One region of the Streptomyces sp. NPDC091281 genome, then DNA from elsewhere that is predicted to be linked to it. Evidence: riboswitches for the same ligand, from Rfam matches in the RefSeq annotation. Region 1 holds a riboswitch; each other region holds the start of a gene.
The links. Region 1 has a riboswitch for cyclic di-AMP ahead of ACIQPQ_RS16130 (peptidoglycan DD-metalloendopeptidase family protein). Riboswitches for the same ligand answer to the same signal wherever they lie in the genome.
Positions count from the first base shown of each region.

Region 2: it holds a riboswitch for cyclic di-AMP, as region 1 does, so the genes downstream of both, ACIQPQ_RS25415 (M23 family metallopeptidase) here and ACIQPQ_RS16130 (peptidoglycan DD-metalloendopeptidase family protein) in region 1, are expected to answer to the same signal.
Region 3: it holds a riboswitch for cyclic di-AMP, as region 1 does, so the genes downstream of both, ACIQPQ_RS33905 (transglycosylase SLT domain-containing protein) here and ACIQPQ_RS16130 (peptidoglycan DD-metalloendopeptidase family protein) in region 1, are expected to answer to the same signal.

Region 1 is NZ_JBIVUY010000005.1:361,689-369,040, reverse strand. It holds gene ACIQPQ_RS16145 (helix-turn-helix domain-containing protein) at 1-377, shown strand, start outside; gene ACIQPQ_RS16140 (DUF6126 family protein) at 374-496, shown strand; gene ACIQPQ_RS16135 (tyrosine-protein phosphatase) at 553-1,350, opposite strand; cyclic di-AMP (ydaO/yuaA leader) riboswitch at 1,889-2,054, shown strand; gene ACIQPQ_RS16130 (peptidoglycan DD-metalloendopeptidase family protein) at 2,059-3,057, shown strand; gene ACIQPQ_RS16125 (SGNH/GDSL hydrolase family protein) at 3,301-4,119, shown strand; gene ACIQPQ_RS16120 (SIMPL domain-containing protein) at 4,292-5,089, shown strand; gene ACIQPQ_RS16115 (TetR/AcrR family transcriptional regulator) at 5,155-5,802, opposite strand; gene ACIQPQ_RS16110 (Glu/Leu/Phe/Val dehydrogenase dimerization domain-containing protein) at 5,934-7,181, opposite strand.
Region 2 is NZ_JBIVUY010000010.1:205,360-212,711, reverse strand. It holds gene ACIQPQ_RS25425 (M16 family metallopeptidase) at 1-95, shown strand, start outside; gene ACIQPQ_RS25420 (M16 family metallopeptidase) at 92-1,480, shown strand; cyclic di-AMP (ydaO/yuaA leader) riboswitch at 1,797-1,964, shown strand; gene ACIQPQ_RS25415 (M23 family metallopeptidase) at 1,978-2,733, shown strand; gene ACIQPQ_RS25410 (GntR family transcriptional regulator) at 2,938-3,630, shown strand; gene ACIQPQ_RS25405 (HPr family phosphocarrier protein) at 3,975-4,256, opposite strand; gene ACIQPQ_RS25400 (GNAT family N-acetyltransferase) at 4,447-7,332, shown strand.
Region 3 is NZ_JBIVUY010000016.1:199,833-207,184, forward strand. It holds gene ACIQPQ_RS33885 (polysaccharide deacetylase family protein) at 36-863, opposite strand; gene ACIQPQ_RS33890 (glycosyltransferase) at 860-2,299, opposite strand; gene ACIQPQ_RS33895 (GNAT family N-acetyltransferase) at 2,323-3,408, opposite strand; gene ACIQPQ_RS33900 (HAD family hydrolase) at 3,710-4,534, shown strand; gene ACIQPQ_RS33905 (transglycosylase SLT domain-containing protein) at 4,587-5,063, opposite strand; cyclic di-AMP (ydaO/yuaA leader) riboswitch at 5,069-5,261, opposite strand; gene ACIQPQ_RS33910 (polyprenyl synthetase family protein) at 5,874-6,884, shown strand; gene ACIQPQ_RS33915 (outer membrane lipoprotein carrier protein LolA) at 7,223-7,352, shown strand, end outside.

The DNA of each region.
Region 1 (7,352 bases):
CCGACCGGGACGCCGTGGTCCGCGCCGCCGACATGGAGCCGACCCACGCGGGCGGCTGGACGTACTGGCAGGCCGGGGCCTCCGGGCGGGGCATGCAGGCACTGCGGGTGCAGGTGCCGCACGGCTCGCAGGGCGACATCGTGCGGGTCCACCCCGGCGAGGAGTGGCTGCACGTCCTGCGCGGACGGCTCCTGCTGCGCCTCGGCGACACCGCGCACGTGCTCGGCCCCGGGGACAGCGCGCACTTCGACTCGCTGACCCCGCACCGTATCGCCGCCCAGGACCCCGACGGCGTCGAACTCCTCTTCGTCCACACCCTGTTGCAGAGCCCGACGGCCACCCTGTGCCTCGGCCCCACCCATGGAGAGACGCCGTGACCGACATCGAGGAGAAGTTCCCCCGCAGCCTGTGGATCAGGCTGATCATCTACATCGCCGTCGGCCACGTCTTCGCCGGGTTCCTGTGGCTGCTGTTCGAGGTGGGCGCCAAGAAGTAGGCCCGCCTCGGGACGTCGGGTGCCCGTCGGGCGGGCGTCGCCGGGTCGGGCGCGGATCAGTCGAGCAGGCGCTCGCGCAGCCGCTCCCGGGTCCGCGGGGACAGGCCGAGACCCCGCTCCAGGTAGGTGTCGACGTCGCCCCAGGTCTCCTCGATCGTGTCGAAGGCGGCCGTGAGGTACGCGGCGCGGGCGTCGAAGAGCGGGGCGAGCAGGTCCATCACCTCGGGGGAGAACGCCTCGGCCGAGCTGCCGCTGCGGTGCACCCGGTAGCGGCGGTGCTTGGCGTTGGACTCCAGGTAGTCGGCGACGATGGCCTCGCGCTCCACGCCGAGCGCCAGCAGGGTCACCGCGATCGACAGGCCCGCCCGGTCCTTGCCCGCCGCGCAGTGCATCAGCGCGGGCACGCTGTCCTCGGCGAGCGCGTGCAGCACCCGCGAGTGCTCGGCGGTGCGCTCCCGGACGATCGCCCGGTAGGACTGGATCATCCGGTCCGCGCCCTTGCCGTCGCCCAGGATCTCCCGCAGCTGCGCGAGGTCGCCGTCGCGGACCATCTTCCAGAACTCGGCGCCGTCCGCCGGGTCGGAGAGCGGCAGGTTGACGTTCCGTGTGCCCGGCAGCTCGACGTCGGGGCCCTCCAGCTTCTGGTCCGCGGCGTTGCGGAAGTCGAAGACGGTGTGCAGGCCCAGGGAGGACAGGAACGCCGCGTCCTCGGCGGTGGCGTGCGCGAGGTGGCCGCTGCGGAACAGCACGCCGTGCCGCACGCGCCGTCCGTCGGTGGTCGGCAGGCCGCCCACGTCCCGGAAGTTGCGTACGGCGGCCAGCTCGGGCTCGGTCGACGGGACCTGCTGCGTCACGGGGGCTCCTCCCGGTCGTGGTTCCGGCCGACGCGGCTCGTGACGGCCGCCGGAACACCTGCGTGACCACTCTCGTGATCACGTTCATGACCACTGCGTCACGACCATACGACACGGGGGCGGCCGAACCGGAGGAGCCCGGAACACCGGCCGCTGTCGGACACCTCCCCCGATGGCCCCCTTGGGTTGGATGTGCGGTGAGGTGACATCTGGGATGTCTGCCCGAATTGATGGAATTAGTCGAATTGGCTCGATTGGCTTCTTCGTTCCAACTCGGCCTGGAATAGGGCGACCTGGAGAGGTGTCACGTGAGCAGCGTCTCATCCGTGACCGTATGTCGCGCGTCATGTTCACGTAATACGCCTGATTTCCGCGGGTGTTCCCCGCCCGCGACGTCTCCCGGTCGACACAGGGTGACCGTGAATTCCGGAAGGGGATCAAGGGAAATGCACCGGAAGCGCAACCTCTGCTTGTTCCCGTGCGTCTTGGTCGCTTACGTTCCTGACCCATCCGGACGGACGCCCAATCCTGCCGCCGCCCGGATTCCGCACCCACTCACCCGTACACGGCAGGAGCGGGGGACCCACAGGTAGTAACGCCTGTTCCGGTTCCCGGAACGGCTCGGGGTAAAGCCGCGTCCCCGCGCGGCCGGACATCTCCAGTCCGCACCCGACAGCTCACCTCGCAGGCGCCGGAGAGGAATTCGCCATGCCCGCCAAGGGTAAGCACCGCCGTCCCAAGTCCCAGTTCTTCACCCGCTCGATCGCCGCCGCCGGAACCGGCGGCGCCGCGCTGGCCCTCCCCCTGATGGGCGCCGGCGGAGCGCAGGCCGCGCCGTCCGAGGCGCCCGCCGCCCAGGCCGTCTCCCACGCCGCGCAGAGCGTCCAGGCCGCCCCCGTCGCACGGACGTCCGCCGACGGCGCCAAGGCCGCCACGACGTACACCGTGCGCCCCGGCGACTACCTCTCGAAGATCGCCGACGAGCAGCACGTCAGCGGCGGCTGGACCCGCCTCTACGCGGACAACCGCGAGGCCGTCGGCGCCGACCCGTCGCTCATCCACCCCGGCCTGAAGCTGTCGATCGGCAAGAAGGCCCCGGCGGGCGCCACGGAGGCCTCCAAGGCGCCGTCGGCTCCGCGTGATTCGTCGAAGAAGTCGGATTCGTCCGCTTCGAAGAAGTCCTCACAGTCGTCCAACTCCGCGAAGTCTTCGGACTCCTCGTCCTCCGCGGGCTCCTCGAAGGCCTCCGGCTCCTCCGACGGCTCCGCCTCCCAGGCCGCCGACACCTCGAACGCGAGCGGCTTCAGCGCCCCCGTCGCCGGGGCCGCCGTCGGCACCCCGTACCGGATGTCCGGGAGCATGTGGTCCAGCGGCTACCACACCGGTGTCGACTTCGTCGTCCCGACCGGCACCTCCCTCAAGGCCGTCGGCGCGGGCACCGTCGTCTCGGCCGGCTGGGGCGGCGCCTACGGCAACCAGGTCGTCATCCGCCTCGCCGACGGCCGCTACGCCCAGTACGCCCACCTGTCCTCGCTCTCCGTCTCCGGCGGCCAGACCGTCACCGCCGGACAGCAGGTCGGCCTCTCGGGCGCCACCGGCAACGTGACCGGCCCGCACCTGCACTTCGAGATCCGCACCACCCCGGACTACGGCTCCGACATCGACCCGGTCGCCTACCTCCGCTCGCACGGCGTCTCGGTCGGCTGACACCGCCGCACCCCGAGCCACACCTGACACGCACACCGAAGGCCGGACCCTCATCCAGGGGGCCCGGCCTTCGGTGTGTTCCGCGACGCCGTTCCGCCATTCCGCCGCAGCCCTGTGGCGCCGTTCCGGGGAAGATCCCTTATTCCCTGATTGGGAAACTCTTTAGGAGTGGCTTATCTCACCGCCCGTCAACCCCTGCCTACGGTCGCGTAAGTCACATTCAAAGGTGAATCATGAACCGTTGTGGCAGACGATTCGAAGAACGACAAGAGATCACCGATCGGGTCGTACGTGGCGCTGGGGGACAGCTTCACCGAAGGCGTCGGCGACCCCGGCCCCGACGGCGCGTTCGTCGGCTGGGCCGACCGTTTCGCGGTCCTGCTCGCGGACCGCAGGCCCGAGGGCGACTTCCGTTACGTCAACCTCGCCGTCCGCGGCAAACTGCTCGACCAGATCGTGGCGGACCAGCTTCCCGGCGCGGTCGCGCTCGCGCCCGACCTGGTCTCCCTCTGCGCGGGCGGCAACGACATCCTCCGCCCCGGCACCGACCCCGACGAGGTCGCCGAACGCTTCGAACGGGCCGTCGCGGCCCTCGCCTCGGCGGCCGGGACCGTCCTCGTGACGACCGGGTTCGACACCCGCGGCGTCCCCGTCCTGAAGCATCTGCGCGGCAAGATCGCCACGTACAACGGGCATGTGCGCGCCATCGCCGACCGGTACGGCTGCCCGGTGCTCGACCTCTGGTCGCTCAGGTCCGTGCAGGACCGGCGGGCCTGGGACGGCGACCGGCTCCACCTCGGCCCCGAGGGGCACACGCGCGTGGCCCTGCGCGCCGGGCAGACCCTCGGCCTGGACGTGCCCGCCGACCCCGAGCAGCCGTGGCCGCTGCTCCCGCCGCGCGGCACCCTGGAGATCCGCCGCGACGACGTGCACTGGGCGCGCGAGTACCTGGTGCCGTGGATCGGGCGGCGGCTGCGCGGGGAGTCGTCCGGCGACCACGTGACCGCCAAGGGCACGCTCTCCCCGGACGCCATCAAGGAGCGGATCGCCCGGGTGGCCTGAGCAGGGCGGTGAGCCGTGCAGTGAGCGGACGGGGTCCGCGGTCCGAGGGGGCCGGTGACCCGGACGGGCTCCACCAGTGAGGTGAGGGTGCGGGAGTGGTGTGCCGCCGGGGGCGGGTGCGGCTGCTGGGATGACGGCAGCCGCCGCCCGCCCCCGGAAGGACCGGAGCGCCATGCCCCGTACGTTCACGATCCCGTCCCCGTCGTCCCGCGCCGCACGGGTCCGCGCCCGCCGGGTGGCCGTCGTGGCGCCCCTCGTCGCGCTGGCCCTCCTCGGCCCCGCACTGCCTGCCTTCGCCGCGCCCGGCGAGCAGCCGGGGGCTGCGGTCTCCGGTGCCGCCCCCGCTCCCGCCACCGTGACCGTGACCGGTGAGGGCGTGGTCAGCGCCGACGCCGATCTCGCGGTCGTCGGCGCCGGGGTCGAGACGGCCGGCCGCACCCCGCAGGCCGCCCTCGACGCCCAGAGCGCCGCCGCGACCGCCCTGCTCGCCGCCGTCCGCGCCCAGGGCGTGGCCGACCAGGACGTCCGTACCGAGAGCGTCTCCCTCCTCCCGGTCCACGACCACAGCGACGGCACCGCCCGCCTGACGGGCTACCAGGCCGCGCAGAGCTTCTCGGTACGGGTCCGCGAAGTGGCCGCGACCGGGGCCCTGCTGCGCGCCGTCGCCGACGCGACCGGGGAGGCGGGCCGCGTCCACTCCGTCGCCTTCGACGTCGCCGACCCGGCGCCGCTGCGGGCCCGCGCCCGTGAGAGCGCCGTCGAGGACGCGCGGACGAAGGCCCTCCAGTACGCCCGGCTCACGGGCCACCGGCTAGGCCGCCTGGTCTCCCTCAGCGAGGACGCCTACGCCGCCCCGCGACCCGTCGCCGCGGCGGCCGACCTGTCCGGCGCCGCGTTCGGCGGGGTACCGCTGGAGCCGGGCACCGTCCGGGCCACGGCGACGGTCACGGCGGTGTACGAGCTGGACTGAGGGTGCGCTGGGGGGGAGGGGGTGATCGTGGGGCACAGTGGGCGGGCTGCCCGCGTCAGCCCGCCTCAGTCCGCGTCGGCTCCGTCGGACGTCTGCACGGGTTCGGTGCTCTCCGCCCGTTGCGGCAGGCCGAGTTCGCGGGTCAGGGCCTCGTCCACCCACTGCTGCGCCCGCGTCCGGGACACGGCGCCGTCGTAGGCCGTCAGCTGGACCGCGAGGCCGTCGAGCAGGGCGGTCAGGCGCAGGGCCGTGCCGGAGGGGTCGGGGCAGCGGAACTCGCCCGCCGCGACACCGTCGGCGATCACGCCCGTGAGCGCGGCCTTCCACTGCCGGTCGAGGTCGCGGGCCACCTCGCGCAGCGCGGGCTCGCGCAGCGACACCGCCCAGCCCTCGATCCACAGCCGCCAGCCCTTGGCCTGGCCGGTGGGCGCGTACCAGCGCACCGCCGACCGCAGACGGCGCAGCGCCGTGGTGCGGCGGCCGAGCAGCTTGCGCAGCCGGGCCAGATCGCCCTCGGCGGCGTACGCGAACGCCGCCGCGACCAGCTTCTCCTTCGTGGCGAAGTGGTACAGCACGAGGGCGTTGCTCACGCCGAGCACGGCGGCCACGTCGGCGATCCTGACCGCCGCCACGCCCCGCGCCTCGATCTGCTCGACGGCGGCCCGCAGCAGGTCCTCCCGCCGCTCCGCCACGCTCATCCGCACCCTCGCCACGCGGTCACCCTACACACGGCCCCCGCACGCGTCCGCCCGCGCACCGGGCACCGGCACAGGGCCCCGGACCTGCGCCGACACCGTCCGAGGAGGCGGCCCCGAGTCGACACCGACAGCGGCGCCCGGCGTCGTCAGCGGTACTGCCCGAACCGCTCCGTGATCACCGGCAGCCGGTGCCCGGCCAGCGCGTGGGCCGCCCGCCGCGGGGTCGTCCCGTCGCGGTCCGCGTCCGCGAGCACCCGCTCCACCAGGGTCCGCATCGACCGGCGCGTGTGCGCGAACGCCTCCTGCGCGTCCGCGCCGATGTCGCCGAAGAGCGTCCACCACCACCAGGCGTTGGTACCGGAGTTGACGACGACATCGGGCAACACCCGTACCCCGCGGGCGTGCAGAAGGGCCTCCGCCTCCGGCAGGACCGGCATGTTGGCCGCCTCCGCGATCCAGCGAGCGGTGATCCGCGCCTGCTCGTCGACGCCGATCGCGTACGACACCGCCGCCGGGACCAGCACCTCCGCCTCCGCCGACAGCCAGGCGTCGCCGGGGAGTTCGCGGTCGCCGGGCCGCAGCGCCGACCGGTCGACGGTGCCGTGCCCGTCGCGGGCGGCCAGCAGCGCCTCCACGTCCAGGCCCGCCGGGTTGGCGATCGTGCCCTTGACGTCGGCGACGGCCACCACGCTCAGCCCCGCCCGCGCCAGGAAGCGGGCCGTCGCCCCGCCCATCGTGCCGAGCCCCTGGAACGCGACGCGCGTGCCCGCGTACGCCGTCCCCTCCCGGTCGAGCGCGGTCAGCACGGACTCCGCGACCCCGCAGCCGCCCACCAGCTCGTCCAGGCCGATGCCGTCCACCTCGACGGCGAAGGCGTCCGCCAGGCGGGCGCGGGCCGCCGCCTCGTCGTCCAGCAGCGGATACACCGCCTGGATCGAGGAGACCAGCCCCGCCTCTGCGGCGGCCCGGTCCACCAGGTCCTGGGTCAGCCCCAGGTCCTCACCGGTGGTCCAGCAGGCCGCCACGTACGGCCGGACCGCCCGCAGGAACCGCACCAGCAGGCCGTACGCCTCCGGGTCCCGGGGGTCGCAGTCGATGCCGCCCTTCGCGCCGCCGAGGGGGACGTAGCGCGCCGCCGGGTCGTAGTGCAGGGCCTCCTTGAGGCTCATGCCGCGGGCCAGGCCCGTCACCTCGTCCAGCGTGCAGCCCGCGCGCATCCGCAGGCCGCCGCTGCACACCCCGCGCACCAGCCGGTCCACGACGAGGAAGCCACGGCGGCCCGTGACGTCGTCGGTCCAGGTGAGGGAGACCAGGGGAGCGGGCCCGGGGGCAGACGCGACGGGCGGAGCGGCGGGCCGGATGGCAGGCGCGGGGGCGGACTGGGGGGTGGCCATGCGGACTCCTCGCCGGAACCTTTACTGAACAGTCGGTCAGTATCGGGAGGGTGCGGCGACCTGTCAACGCGGGGGCCGCGCGCCGCCGGGAGAGACCAGGTGGGCGGCATGGTCCGACGTTGTCATCCGGGCCGACCATAATGGGAACCCCTAGCGAGTCCACCTGGAGGT
Region 2 (7,352 bases), on a different contig from region 1:
TCGTCTACGAGCCCACCGAGGCCGCCGACACGACCGGTGACGCCGAGGCCGACACCACCGCCGACGAGGACCAGAACGAGGAGGCGGCCCAGTGAGCGAGCTGACCGCGATGGACTTCCACCCGCAGCCGCAGCCCGGCGACGCCCGGCCCTGGGCGTTCCCGGCCCCCGAGCGCGGCACGCTCGGCAACGGCCTCACCGTGCTGCGCTGCCACCGCCCCGGCCAGCAGGTCGTCGCCGTCGAGGTCAACCTGGACGCGCCCCTGGACGCCGAACCGGCCGGACTCGACGGCATCGCCACGATCATGGCGCGCGCTCTCTCGGAGGGCACCGACAAGCACTCCGCGGAGGAGTTCGCCGCCGAGCTGGAGCGCTGCGGCGCCACCCTCGACGCGCACGCCGACCACCCCGGCGTACGGCTCAGCCTGGAGGTGCCGGTCTCCCGGCTCGCCAAGGCGCTCGGCCTGGTCGCCGACGCCCTGCGCGCGCCCGCGTTCGACGACGGCGAGATCGAACGCCTGGTGCGCAACCGCCTGGACGAGATCCCGCACGAGCTGGCCAACCCGGGCCGGCGCGCCGCCAAGGAACTCTCCCGGCAGCTGTTCCCGGCCACCGCGCGCATGTCGCGTCCGCGGCAGGGCACCGCAGAGACGGTCGACAAGATCGACTCCGCCGCCGTGCGCGCGTTCTACGAGAAGCACGTCCGGCCCGCCACGGCCACCGCCGTCGTCGTCGGCGACCTCACCGGTGTCGACCTCGACGCGCTGCTCGGCGAGACCCTGGGCGCCTGGACGGGCTCCTCGGCGCAGCCGCGCCCGGTGCCGCCGGTGACCGCCGACGACACCGGACGGGTCGTCATCGTGGACCGGCCCGGCGCCGTCCAGACCCAGTTGCTCATCGGCCGCGTCGGCGCCGACCGGCACGCGCGCGTGTGGCCCGCCCAGGTCCTCGGCACGTACTGCCTCGGCGGCACCCTCACCTCCCGCCTGGACCGCGTCCTGCGTGAGGAGAAGGGCTACACGTACGGCGTGCGCGCCTTCGGGCAGGTCCTGCGGTCCGCGCCGGACGGGTCGGGCGCCGCGATGCTCGCCATCAGCGGCTCCGTGGACACCCCCAACACCGGTCCCGCGCTGGACGATCTGTGGAAGGTGCTGCGCACCCTCGCCGAGGGCGGGCTGACCGACGCCGAGCGCGACGTGGCCGTGCAGAACCTCGTCGGTGTGGCCCCGCTGAAGTTCGAGACGGCCGCCGCCGTCGCGGGCACGCTCGCCGACCAGGTCGAGCAGCACCTGCCGGACGACTACCAGGCGACGCTCTACCGTCAACTCGCCGAGACCGGCACCGTGGAGGCGACCGCCGCGGTCGTCAACGCCTTCCCGGTCGACCGCCTGGTCACGGTGCTCGTCGGTGACGCCGCGCAGATCAAGGCGCCCGTCGAGGCGCTCGGCATCGGCGACGTGACGGTCGTCTCCGCCGAGTGACCGAGTGACCGAGCGGCGTCGCCCGCGCGTGGCGCCCGCGTGCCACGCGCGCGTCGCCCGCTCGTCGCCGCACGACGCGTGTGCGACCTGGGCCCCGGAAGGCGTATCAGCCTCCCGGGGCCCGAGGTTCGGCCGACCGCGTTCCCTCGGCCCGCCACTCACTCCCCTCCCGTCGGCATGCCCGATTTGCGGGGGAGGCGGCCCCTCTGGCCTGTGTCATGCGCTACAAAGGCCCCCTCCCGTTTGGGAATCGAAGGCGTGGGTGTCTAGGTTCGTCCGGGCTGTCCGTCAGGCAGTGCGCCGCGCCCGCGGCACCGGACAGTCATCGCCGAGTCCCCGTACGGCGCGAGCCAGGGGAGCCGGGGACCCAACGAAGGCAGTCCCTGGGGTGAATCGGGTGCCCGCGCGCAGGCGAGGGGGCCCGTAGGAGACCTTCCTGCTCCGAACCCGTCAGCTAACCCGGTAGGCGAGAGGGAAGGAAAGGACCGCTCACCTCCATGGCGTTCATCTGCGCCTCCGGGAAGCACCGGCGACCCGGCCGCACGCAGCGCACCACCGCCCGCGTGGCGGGTGTCGCGGCGCTCACCACCACCGGCGTCCTCGCCACCGTCGCCTCCGCGCCGGCCCACGCCGCCGAGGCGCCCGCCGAACGGACCGGGCTCACCCCCGTCGTCATCGTCGGCGAGACCGTCGCCGCGCGCGTCGACGACCAGGCCGCCGTCCAGTCGCAGGCCGCGGAGCGGGAGGCCGAGCGCAAGGAGGCCGCCGCGCAGGCCGCGGCCAAGGTCAAGGCGGAGCGGGAGGCCAGGGCGCGCGCCGCCCGCGAGGCCGAGCGCAAGCGTCTCAACACCTTCGTGGCGCCGATCAGCGGCTCCTACGTCTCCACCGGGTACCGCTCCGGCGGCTCCCTGTGGTCCTCCGGCAGCCACACCGGGATCGACTTCCACGCCGCGACCGGCACCCCCGTGCACGCGGTGGGCGGCGGCACCGTCGTGGAGGCGGGCTGGGGCGGCGCGTACGGCAACCAGGTCGTCCTGCGGATGCACGACGGGACGTACACCCAGTACGGGCACCTGTCCTCCGTGGCCGTCTCGGTGGGACAGCGGGTCCTCCCCGGGCAGCGCATCGCGCTCTCCGGCGCCACCGGCAACGTCACCGGACCGCATCTGCACTTCGAGGCCCGCAGCGGCCAGGAGTACGGCACCGACCTCGACCCCGTCGGCTACCTCCGGCAGCACGGCGTACGCGTCTGACGGCGGACGCGTCCGACAGCGGACGGCGACAGGACGTCCAGCCCCGGCCCCCGCGGCCGGGGCTTTCGCCGTTTTCGGCCCCGTGTCGGCCAAAAAATATCCCTGGATTCCCGGCTGCCATCGGAAATTCCCGCACGTTGCAATAGAGTCACGGAACACACGTCAATCGTCGACGTTTCACGGGGATTACCGCGGAGGTCGGTCATGCGAATTCCGGCACATTCGGTGTGCACGGCCATCCGGGACGACATCGTCGCGGGTGTCTACGAGCGCGGCGGCCGCCTCACCGAGGAACTCCTCGCGCGCCGCTACGGTGTCTCGCGCGTCCCCGTCCGCGAGGCCCTGCGCACGCTGGAGGCCGAGGGCTTCGTGGTCACCCGGCGCCACGCGGGCGCGTGCGTGGCCGAACCGACCGAGCAGGAGGCCGCCGACCTCCTGGAGATGCGGATGCTGCTGGAGCCGCTCGGCGCCGCGCGGGCCGCCCAGCGGCGCACCGAGGCCCACCTCAAGGTGCTGCGCGGACTCGTCCGGCTGGGCCAGGAGCGGGCCAGGAGGGGCAACAGCGAGGACCTGCGCTCCCTGGGCGGCTGGTTCCACGAGACGCTGGCCCAGGCATCCGGCAGCCAGTCCCTGACCGCCACGCTGACCCAGCTGCGCCACAAGATCTCCTGGATGTACGCGGTGGAGGCGCCCGCCGACCCGCTGGAGTCCTGGACCGAGCACGGGGCGATCGTGGACGCGGTGGCGCGCGGCGACCACGAGCGCGCGCGGGCGGTCACGGCGCTGCACACCGAGCGCGCGACGTCCGCGCACCGGCTGCGCTTCGCGCGGGGGGACCGCCCGGACCGTGTGAGGACTTCGCAACATGCCGTAAACATGTCCGGTCCGCGCCATTAACACGAGGGCCGTATACAAAGGGCAGTCAATTGTGCGGACCCTGCGTCAGGTGCCCGCAAAGCGGTGTCGTCCCGTGAATGCGTGGACGATCGGAAGTCGGTGAGAAACCGATCAGAAACAGACGGCGCGTGAATTCCGCTGCCCGTCGTCCGGCGCGCCCGCGTATTCCGGCGGAGCGCGCTTTTCGTCTGCCGTACCGCCTTTCGCATGGCCTCTTTCCGGCCTGCCTTCTCTCGGGCCCAACGTCTCCCTTGCCCGCCCTTTCGCGGGCGCGGGTGGAAACGACGAGGCCGCGCCACCCCCGGACGGGGTGACGCGGCCCGCGGGTGCGGTGAGCGCGGGGCTCAGACCGTCTCGGGCAGCTCCTCCAGGCCCTCGGCGACCAGCTTGGCCAGCCGGTCCAGGGCCGCGTCGGCGCCCTCGGCGTCGGAGGCGAGGACGATCTCCTCGCCGCCCTGGGCGCCCAGGCCGAGGACGGCCAGCATGGAGGCCGCGTTGACGGGACTGCCGTCCGCCTTGGCGATGGTGACCGGGACGCCGGTGGCCGTGGTGGCCCGGACGAAGATGGAGGCGGGGCGGGCGTGGAGACCCTCGGCCCAGCCGACGTTGACGCGGCGCTCAGCCATGTGATGCTGCCCTTCAGGTGTCTCAGGTTGTCTAGACCAGTGTTCCACACGCGGAGCGCCGACGGGACGCCGGACGCCCCGGCGATCCCCGCGCGCGCCGCACACGGCCCCACGCCCCCCTCGGCGCGGACCCGCGCCCGCCCCACACTGCCTCGCGCCGTTGTCGTACGCGAGCCGTACGCTGGGCCCCATGCAGAGCGCGTCGGACCGGCACGAGTACCCCGCCCACTGGGAAGCCGACGTGGTGCTGCGCGACGGCGGCACCGCGCGCGTCCGCCCGATCACCGTCGACGACGCGGACCGCCTGGTCAGCTTCTACGAGCAGGTGTCCGACGAGTCGAAGTACTACCGCTTCTTCGCGCCCTACCCCCGCCTCTCCGCCAAGGACGTCCGCCGCTTCACCCACCACGACTTCGTCGACCGCGTCGGACTCGCGGCCACCGTCGGCGGCGAGTTCATCGCGACCGTGCGCTACGACCGCATCGGCGGCGACGGCATGCCCGCCTCGGCCCCCGCCGACGAGGCCGAGGTCGCCTTCCTCGTCCAGGACGCCCACCAGGGCCGGGGCGTCGCCTCCGCGCTCCTGGAGCACATCGCGGCCGTCGCGCGCGAGCGCGGCATCCGCCGGTTCGCCGCCGAGGTGCTTCCCGCCAACAACAAGATGATCAAGGTGTTCACCGACGCCGGGTACACCCAGAAGCGCAGCTTCGAGGACGGTGTCGTCCGCCTGGAGTTCGACCTCGAACCCACCGAGCGCTCGATGGCCGTGCAGCGCGCGCGGGAGCAGCGCGCCGAGGCCCACTCCGTACGGCGCCTGCTCGCCCCCGGTTCCGTCGCCGTCGTCGGCGTCGGCCGCGCCCCCGGCGGTGTCGGCCGCAGCGTCCTCGGCAACCTCCGCGAGGCGGGCTTCGCCGGGAGCCTCTACGCCGTCAACAAGGCGTTCCCGGCGGACCTGAAGGACGTCGACGGGGTGCCCGCCCTCCGGTCCGTGCGCGACATCGACGGCCCCGTGGACCTCGCCGTCCTGGCCGTCCCCGCGGAGCGCGTGCCGGACGTCGTCACCGAGTGCGGCGAGCACGGCGTCCAGGGCCTCGTCGTCCTCGCCGCCGGATACGCCGAGAGCGGCCCCGAGGGACGGCACCGCCAGCGTGAACTCGTGCGGCGCGCGCGGGCGTACGGCATGCGGATCATCGGCCCCAACGCCTTCGGCGTCATCAACACCGCCCCCGGCGTCCGCCTCAACGCCTCGCTCGCCCCCGAGATGCCCCGCCCCGGACGGATCGGCCTGTTCACCCAGTCCGGCGCGATCGGCGTCGCCCTGCTGTCCCGGCTGCACCGGCGCGGCGGCGGCGTCACCGGCGTGACCGGCGTGTCGACCTTCGTCTCGTCCGGCAACCGGGCCGACGTCTCCGGCAACGACGTCGTGCAGTACTGGTACGACGACCCCGACACCGACGTCGCCCTCATGTACCTGGAGACCATCGGCAACGCGCGCAAGTTCACCCGCCTCGCGCGGCGCACGGCGGCGGCGAAGCCCCTGGTGGTCGTCCAGGGCGCCGGATCGGCCCCCCAGGGGCACGCCGTCCAGGCCACCCGCCTGCCGCACGCCACCGTGTCGGCGCTGCTGCGGCAGGCCGGGGTGATCCGCGTCGACACCGTCACGGAACTGGTCGACGCCGGTCTCCTCCTCGCCCGCCAGCCGCTGCCGCGCGGCCCGCGCGTCGCCATCCTCGGCAACTCCGAGTCCCTCGGCCTGCTCACCTACGACGCCTGCCTCTCCGAGGGCCTGCGCCCGCTGCCCCCGCTGGACCTCACCACCGAGGCGTCGGCCGAGGACTTCCACGCGGCCCTCACGCGCGCCCTCGCCGACGAGACGTCCGACACGGTCGTCGTCACCGCCATCCCCGCGATCGGCGAGGCCTCCCCGACCGACGCCGAGCTGGCCCAGGCGCTGCGCACGGCCGTCGCCGCGCGCCCCGCCAAGCCCGTCCTCGTGGTCCACGTCGAACTGGGCGGCCTCGCCGAGGCGCTCTCCGCCGCGACGAGCACCGCGCCCCGCGCGCGCCCCGCCGCCCCGCCGCCCGCCGCGGGCACCGCCTCCGACCCCGCACCGGCTTCCGCCGCCCAGGCCCCCGAGGCCCCTGCCTCATCCGAAGCCCCGGAGGCCCCCGCGACCGCCGAAGCGTCCGCGTCCCCCGAAGCCCCCGACGGCACCCACCTCATCCCGGCCTATCCCGCCGCCGAACGCGCCGCGCGCGCCCTCGCCGAAGCCGTCGGCTACGCGCAGTGGCGCCGCGACGCCGCCGACCCCGGCAAGGTGCCCGAGTTCGAGGACATCGACGAGAAGGGCGCCGCCGACCTGATCGGCGGCCTCCTCGCGCGCGGCCAGGGCCTCACGCTCGGCACCGACGCGACCCGCGACCTCCTCGGCCGCTACGGCGTCACCGTCCGCGCCGCGTGCCCCGCGCCGACCCCCGACCACGCCGCGCGCGCCGCCCGCGACCTCGGCTACCCGGTCGCCCTCAAGGCGACCGCCCCCCACCTGCGCCACCGCGCCGACCTGGGCGGCGTCCGGCTCGACCTCGCCGACGAGGAGCAACTGCGGCGCGCGTACGCCGAACTGGCCGACCTGTTCGGCACCGCGCACGAGGTGCGTCCGGTCGTCCAGGCGATGGCGCCGCGCGGCGTGGACACCGTGGTGCGCGCGGTGGTCGATCCGGCGGCCGGGGCCGTGCTGTCCTTCGGGCTCGCCGGAGCCGCCTCCCAACTGCTCGGCGACATGGCCCACCGCCTGGTCCCGGTCACCGACCGCGAGGCCGCCTCCGTGATCCGCTCGGTCCGCACCGCGCCCCTGCTGTTCGGCTGGCGCGGCTCGACGCCCGTCGACACCCCGGCCCTGGAGGAGCTGCTGCTGCGGATCTCCCGCCTGGTCGACGACCACCCCGAGGTCGCCGCGGTCACCCTGGAGCCGGTCGTCGTCGCCCCGCACGGCCTGACCGTCCTCGGCGCCTCCGTCCGGCTCGCCCCGCCGCCCGCCCGCGACGACCTGGGCCCCCGCACCCTGCCCGCCTACTGACCCCTGCCCGCCTACCGACC
Region 3 (7,352 bases), on a different contig from region 1:
CGCCCCTTCCCGGGTCCTGCTCGGGGAGGACGGTCTCAGCCCGCGAAGACCGGCCCCCGCACCACCGCGCGGGCCCGCCGGTACCAGCGCCAGCCGACCGTCCTCGGCCCGTCGCGGTAGGGCGCGATCCGGGCGCCGGACCCGGCGAGCCACGCCTCGACGTCGGCCAGGGTGTGGCCGCGGCGCACGATGAGCCGGGCGATGCGGTGCGCCTCGTCGCGCTCCGAACTCAGCGCGTGCCGTACGGCGGTGGCCGTCTCGTAGCCCGCGGCGGCGGCCCGGCGCCGTACCCGGCCGCTGTTGTAGCCGTGCGGGTAGGCGAGGTGCCGTACCGGATGACCGAGGGCGTCCTCCAGGACGGCGCGGGAGTCGCGGAGTTCACGGTCGAGGTCGGCGGAAGGGAGCGTGTCGAGCTGGGCGTGGGTGACGGTGTGGCTGCCGATCTCCATGCCGTGCCCCTCCAGGCCCGCCGCCTGGGCCAGCGTCATCATCGGCGCGGGCGGCAGCAGACTGCGCCCGCCCGGCGCGATCGCCCCGGTGGTGAGGTAGGCGGTGGCCGCCAGGTGCCGCCCGGCCAGCGCCTCGGCGGTCGGTCCGGGCAGGTCCGCGAAACCGTCGTCGAAGGTCAGCAGCACCGGCCGGGCGGGCAGCGCGGCCCGCCCGGCGAGATGGTCGGCGAGCGCGCTCACGGTCACCGGGGTCCGCCCGCTGTCCACGACCGCGTCGAGATGGGCGGCGAACTGCTGCGGGGTGACGGTGAACTCCGCGATCCAGTCCGGCGGATCGTCCATGACGGCGTGGTAGAGGAAGACCGGGATCGCGTCGGCGCGGCCCGTACGGTCCGGCCCGTCGGCGGCCGTCATCGCGCGCCCCCGCCGGAAGCGCCGTTCCCGCCGGACGCCGCGTCCCCGCCGGAAGCCGCACTCCGACCGGAGTCCGAGCCGCCGCCCCGAACTGTCGGCAGCCCCCGTACCGCCCGCCGGGCCCGTACGTAGCCGACGGGCCCGTACAGCATGCCCCGTCGCTGGAGCCGGGAGAGCCGTCCCGGCCAGGGGTGGGTGCGGGCGTCGTGCCCGCCCGGCGCGCCCGCGCCCCCGCCGACACCGCCCGCGCCCTCCCCGCCCTCGGTGTCGCGGACGGCGGTCAGGGTGCGGGCGTGGGCGAGGCCGCGGGGCAGTCGGGCGAGGAACGCGGGCAGCAGGCCGGGCCGGTTGACGAGGATCGCGGTGAGGTAGGCGGTGAGGCCCGCGCCGTAGCCGTAGGCCTGGGTCTCCAGGTCGCGCCAGGTCTCCCGGTGGTGGTGCCAGACCAGGGCGTGCGGGGTGTAGCGCAGCCGGTGCCCGGCGGCCAGGACGCGGACGAAGCCGTACAGGTCGTCGCCGCCGCGGGCCGGGGTGCCCGCGCCGGTCGCCGGGTCGAACCCGCCGACGGCGCGCAGGACGCGCGTGCGGTACGCCATGTTGGCGCCGGAGCCGAAACGGCCCGCCGTGAACGGGAACAGCGGCTCGTCGGCGGGCGGGTCGTACGGGTCGTACGTGCGGGGGGTGAAGCCCTTCGCGAAGCCGCCGTGGCTCTCCAGCAGCACCTGCGCGGGGGTGCGCAGCCGGGCGGGCAGGATCAAACCGGTCGCGCAGCCGAGGCCGGGGTCGGCGCTGAAGGGGGCGGTGAGTTCGGTGAGCCAGCGCGGGTCGGCGACCACGTCGTCGTCGGTGAAGGCGACCACGTCGCCCCGGGCGGTGGCCAGCCCCGTGTTGTGGGCGACGGCGAGACCGGGCACCGGCTCGGTCAGGTAGCGGACGCGGTCACCGTACTTGTGGACGACGAGGTCGCGGGTGGCGTCCGTGACGGGCGCGTTGTCGACGACGACGATCTCGGCGTCCGGGTGGTCCTGCGCGAGCAGGGAGTCCAGGGCGGTGGCGAGCCGGTCGGCGCGCTCGCGGGTGGCGACGACCACGGTGGTCGACGGCACGGTGACGGCGAGGTCGGGGAGTTCGCAGAGGTCCGAGGGGGTGCGCTCCCGTGCGAGCGCGGTGAGCACCGTCGTCGGATCGGCGCCCTCGGGGACCTGCCCCAGCAGCGTGGCGACCGGCCGTCCGCCCACCCGGACCAGCACGAACACCGCGCCGTGCGTGACCGGCGGGCTGCCGGGGCCGGGTCTCAGAACGCCCCCGCCCCCGCCACTGCCCCCGTCCCCGCCGCCGGGCCCGCCTCCCGGGTCCAGATCCAGCTCGGCGACCTGCACCGGCGGGATGTCGAGGAACCGCCGGATCTCCTGCCGTACGCGTGGCTCGGTCGCCATGCACCCTCCCCTGGATCGGTGGCTCAGGCGCGGCGCAGCCGGCCGGCGCCCTTCAGCACCCGGGCGGCCGTCGCCGCGAGTCTCGGCCGGTTGCGGACGAAGTGATGGGCCCGGCGCGCCGGTTCACGCCCCAGCCAGTGGAGCGCGGCGCCCACCCCCGGACGCGTCCACGCCCCCTCGTACACGGGCACCTCGCCCGTCCGCAGCGCGTCCTTGTACTCGGCCGCCCCCCGGCCCAGGTCGAGCAGCCCGATGCCCTCGGCGGCGGCGGCCTCGGCCATCCGCAGATGCAGCACCAGACCGGGGGAGAACCTGGCGAACTCCGGTTCGTAGGACGGGAACCAGCAGGCCAGGACGGTCGAGGAGCGCAGACCGAAGTGCGCGGCGATCGGCCGCCCGCCCGCGTAGAGGACGGAGAGGGTGCCCGCGCAGTCCGGCGCGCGGGTCTCGGCGAGCAGGCCGACGAGCCGGTTGATCCACTCCTGCGCGAAGCGGTCGCGGCGGCCGGTCCTGCGGTACTGCGCGGACTTCCACGCCATGAGCGTGCGCAGCGCCGCCGGATCGCGCTCGTCGAAGACGAACCGCAACTCCCCGACCTGGCGGCCGAGTCGGCGCTCCTTGGCGAGCGTCGTCTTCAGGAACTTCGGCGACTGGGCGCGCAGCACGGACTCGTACGTCTCGTAGCCCTTCTCGACGTCGATGACGTACGACGCGTACTCCGCCGCCGCGTGCGGCACGAACAGGCCCTGTTCGGCCTCCAGGTTGTCGAAGGCGAAGCTCGACAGGCCGCAGGCGCGCAGCAGTTCGTCGGCGCCCAGACCGAGGCCCGGCGCGAGGACCGCGCCCTGCACGTCCGAGACGCCGTGCGCGAGGGCCTGCCCGCGGCCCAGCGCGCCGCGTTCGTGCGGCAGGAAACCGACCGGCTCGCGCCCCTCGTACACCACCGCCACCCGGGTGGCGGGCCGGACCCGGCCCACCGCGGTGGCGAACTCCGGTTCCATGAAGGGGTTCCGCGGCGCCGTCGACGCGGCGCGCAGCGCCCGCCACCGTTCCCGGTCCCCCTCGGCCAGGTCCTCCGGACCCAGCACACGAATACGTCCGCTGCTCAACCTGACCCCCCGATCAAGTCCCCCCTGGACAGGGGGACGGTACCCCTCCGGGCGGGCGGGGCGGTAGGGAGCGGACCTGGTTGTTGCCATTCCGGGCAGAGGCCTTTAACCGCCCTGTACCCGGCGTTGCGCCGGAAAGCGGCCGGAAAGCGGAGGGAAGCGGGGTGAAAGCACACCGGAAGCGGACCGCCAGCGAGCGGTGAGCGCACCGGCAGCGCACCGGCAGCGTGCCGGAAGAGCGGGGCCGGGGGCGCGGCTGCGGCGGTGAGTCCGATCCGGCCGGAATCCGTATTCTCTGATCATGCCCGCACCCCACGCATATGCCGCGCGCTGCGCGTACTCCCTGATCGCCACCGACCTGGACGGGACGCTGCTGCGCGGCGACGACACGTTCTCCGACCGGTCGCTCGACGCGCTCGCGCGGGTGGCGGCCGCCGGTGCCCGCCACCTCGTGGTCACGGGCCGCCCCGCGCCCCGGGTACGGCCGCTGCTGGACATCCTGCGGAGCAGAGGCCTCGCCGTCTGCGGCCAGGGCGCGCAGCTCTACGACATCGGCGCCGACCGCCTGCTGTGGTCGGTCACCCTGGACCGGGAGCTGGCGGAGACGGCGATCGGCAAGATCGAGGCCGAGGTGGGGCAGGTGTACGCCGCCGTCGACCAGGACGGGATCGACGGGCTGACCCTGATCGAGCCGGGCTACCTGATGCCGCACCCGACCCTGCCGGCGGTGCGGGTCGGCCGCCGGGACGACCTGTGGTGCGAGCCGATCAGCAAGGTGCTGCTGCGCCATCCCGGCCTGACCGACGACGAGTTGGCGGTGACCGCCCGCGCGGTGGTCGGCTCGCTGGCCACCGTCACCATGTCGGGGCCGGGCACGGTGGAACTCCAGCCGTGCGGGGTGACCAAGGCGACGGGGCTGGCGCTGGCGGCGGAGCGGCTCGGGCTGCGGCCCGAGGACACCCTCGCCTTCGGGGACATGCCCAACGACATCCCGATGTTCGACTGGGCGGCGCGCGGGGTGGCCATGGCGAACGCCCATCCGGAGCTGAAGGCGGTGGCCGACGAGGTGACGACGTCGAACGAGGACGACGGCGTGGCCGCCGTCCTCGAACGACTCTTCCCTTAGGGGTTCCGCTCCCTCAGGGGGTTCCGCGAGGAACCCCGGCGGCCCGGGACCGTCAGTAGGCGCCGAAGACGTTGTCGATGGAGCCGTAGCGGTCGGCGGCGTAGTTGCAGGCGGCGGTGATGTTGGCGACCGGGTCGTACGGGTCGTAGGCGGTGCCGTCCACGTGGTACGCGGCGAACGTCGGGTCGATGACCTGGAGCAGGCCCTTCGACGGGATGCCGGCCGCGGCGTTGGAGTCCCACAGGTTGATCGCGTTCGGGTTGCCCGAGGACTCCCGCATCACGTTGCGGTAGATGCCGTCGTAGCTGCCCGGGATGCCCTTCTCGGCCATGATCGCGAGGGACTCGCGGATCCAGCCGTCGAGGTTGTTCGTGTACCCGGCGGAGGTGGCGGCCGAGGTGGCGGGGGCGGCGGAGGCGCTGGTGGCGCCGATGAAGGGGAGGGTGAGCGCGGCGGCGCCGGCGCAGGCCACGGCGACGGTGCGGACCAGGCGGGTGCGGGTGCGGCGGGGCTGGGTGACAGCGGACATGAAGGGGTTCCTCTCCGGCGCCTGCGAGGTGAGCTGTCGGGTTCGGGCGGGGAGGTGCCCGGCCGGCCGCCGTACGGACACGGTGGCGCGGCTTCACCCCGAGCCGTTCCGCCGCGTCCGTGTGTGACGTACGCGCCGGGACGGCGACTTACCTGGGTCCCCCGCTCCTGCCGCGAATGTCTTCGTCGATGGGGTTGTCGGACGGCGGCAGGATTAGGCGTCTGTCCGACAGGCCGGGAACGTATGCGAGAGCACATGTCGGGAACAAGTGGCTGATTCACAGGTCGTCCCTATTGACCTTGGTCTGGGGTTTTCGGGCGCTTGATCCTTTGCGGGGGCTGGCGCTCAACTTCCGCTTGAGCAAAGCGGAATTAAAAAATCCGGTCAGGGTTGCTCGATGGCGGCACGGGTGAGCCAACTCACCTGCGTCCACAAGGCGGGTAAAACGGTCATATAGCTCAAGTGGCTTTAATGGGGTGGGGGTTGTGGGAGTGAGGGGTGAGGGGTGGAAGAGGGTCGGGAGGGGTGGCTGAGGGGGCGCGGTCGGAGTGCGGATGCGGGCGCCGATCGACGTGTCCCCGACCGGAAGGGGTACATACCTTCCGGTCGGTAACATATGGGGCGCGCGATGCCTGTGAGGGCGGTGGGACGGGTGGGTCGGCGCCTCCCGGTCGGGCGAAGTTCGAGGCAGGGGGACGTGGGGCCTGTCGGTGATCGAAACGTGACCGGATACGCTGACTTGAGTGAGGGCAGCGACGTATCGACAAACCGTGTGATCGCCGGAAGACACCAGCAGACAGGAGACCCCTCGTGACCGTCGTCGGGCCGTTCGGGCTGAGCGTGCGGGACCAGGCTCTGGAAGCCGATGTCCAGGCCGGATTGACGGCTGTCGAGGAAGGCCTGCTCGAAGCCACGAAGAGCGAGGTCCCGTTCATCACGGAGGCCGCGCAGCACCTCGTGCGCGCGGGCGGGAAGCGGTTCCGGCCGCTGCTCGTGATGCTCGCGGCCCAGTTCGGCGACCCCTACGCCCCCGGGGTCGTGCCCTCGGCCGTCGTGGTCGAGCTGACCCACCTCGCCACGCTCTACCACGACGACGTCATGGACGAGGCGGCCGTACGGCGCGGGGTGCCGAGCGCGAACACCCGCTGGGGGAACTCCGTCGCCGTCCTCACCGGCGACTTCCTCTTCGCCCGCGCCTCCCACATCCTCGCCGACCTCGGCCCCGAGGCCGTCCGGGTCCAGGCGGAGGCGTTCGAGCGCCTCGTCACCGGCCAGATCCTGGAGACCGCCGGGCCGACCGACGGGCGCGACCCCGTCGACCACTACCTCGACGTGCTCGGCGGCAAGACCGGCTCCCTGGTCGCCGTCGCCTGCCGCTTCGGCGCCATGATGTCCGGCGCCGACGACACGGTCGTGGACATGCTCACCCAGTACGGGGAGCGGCTCGGCGTCGCCTTCCAGCTCGCCGACGACGTCCTCGACATCGCCTCCGACTCCCACGAGTCGGGCAAGACGCCCGGCACCGACCTGCGCGAGGGCATCGCCACCCTGCCGGTGCTGCGGCTGCGGGAGCGGGCGGCCCGGCTGGCGCTGCCGGAGGACGTCGCGCTGTGCGAGCTGCTCGACTCCGACCTCAGCGACGACGCGCGCCTCGCCGAGGCCCTGGCCGGACTGCGGGCGCACCCCGCGTTGGAGCAGGCCCGCCGCGACACCGTGCGGTACGCCAAGGACGCGCGGGCGGTGCTGGCACCGCTGCGGGAGTGCGAGGCGAAGTCGGGCCTGCTGGAGCTGTGCGACGCGGTGGTCCACCGGGCGGGGTAGCCGGGGTGGCTCCCGAGAGCCACACCCCGCTCCGCCCGCGCAGGGGCCTCTTCGCCGCGCCCGCAGGGCGGCTCCTCGCCGTGCCCCGCACAGCTTCCCGCGGGGCGTCTCTCAGGGATGGCCCCCACCGACCCTGACGCCCCCCACCCCCGTGTCATACCGGAGGTGTACGTCGATTTGCGTCCGAGGGCTGACGAATGACGGCGGCTCATTTGGTCAGATGGTGAGCACGGTAATCATCGCTCCTCACCGATTCGGGTGAGAATGGCGGCCCGGGGCAAGGACGTTGGTACGTGAGACGGCCGCCCGCCGCCGCCGACGACGGAGGTAAGGCACACATGGCACCGTACGCATCCGACGACAGCACGCACCCCGGCGAGGCCGACGACCTGCGCGCCGGGCGGCGCAAGGCCGTGCGGTACGTCGTCCCGGTCACCGTGGTGGGCATCGCGGCGGCGACGATCGGGC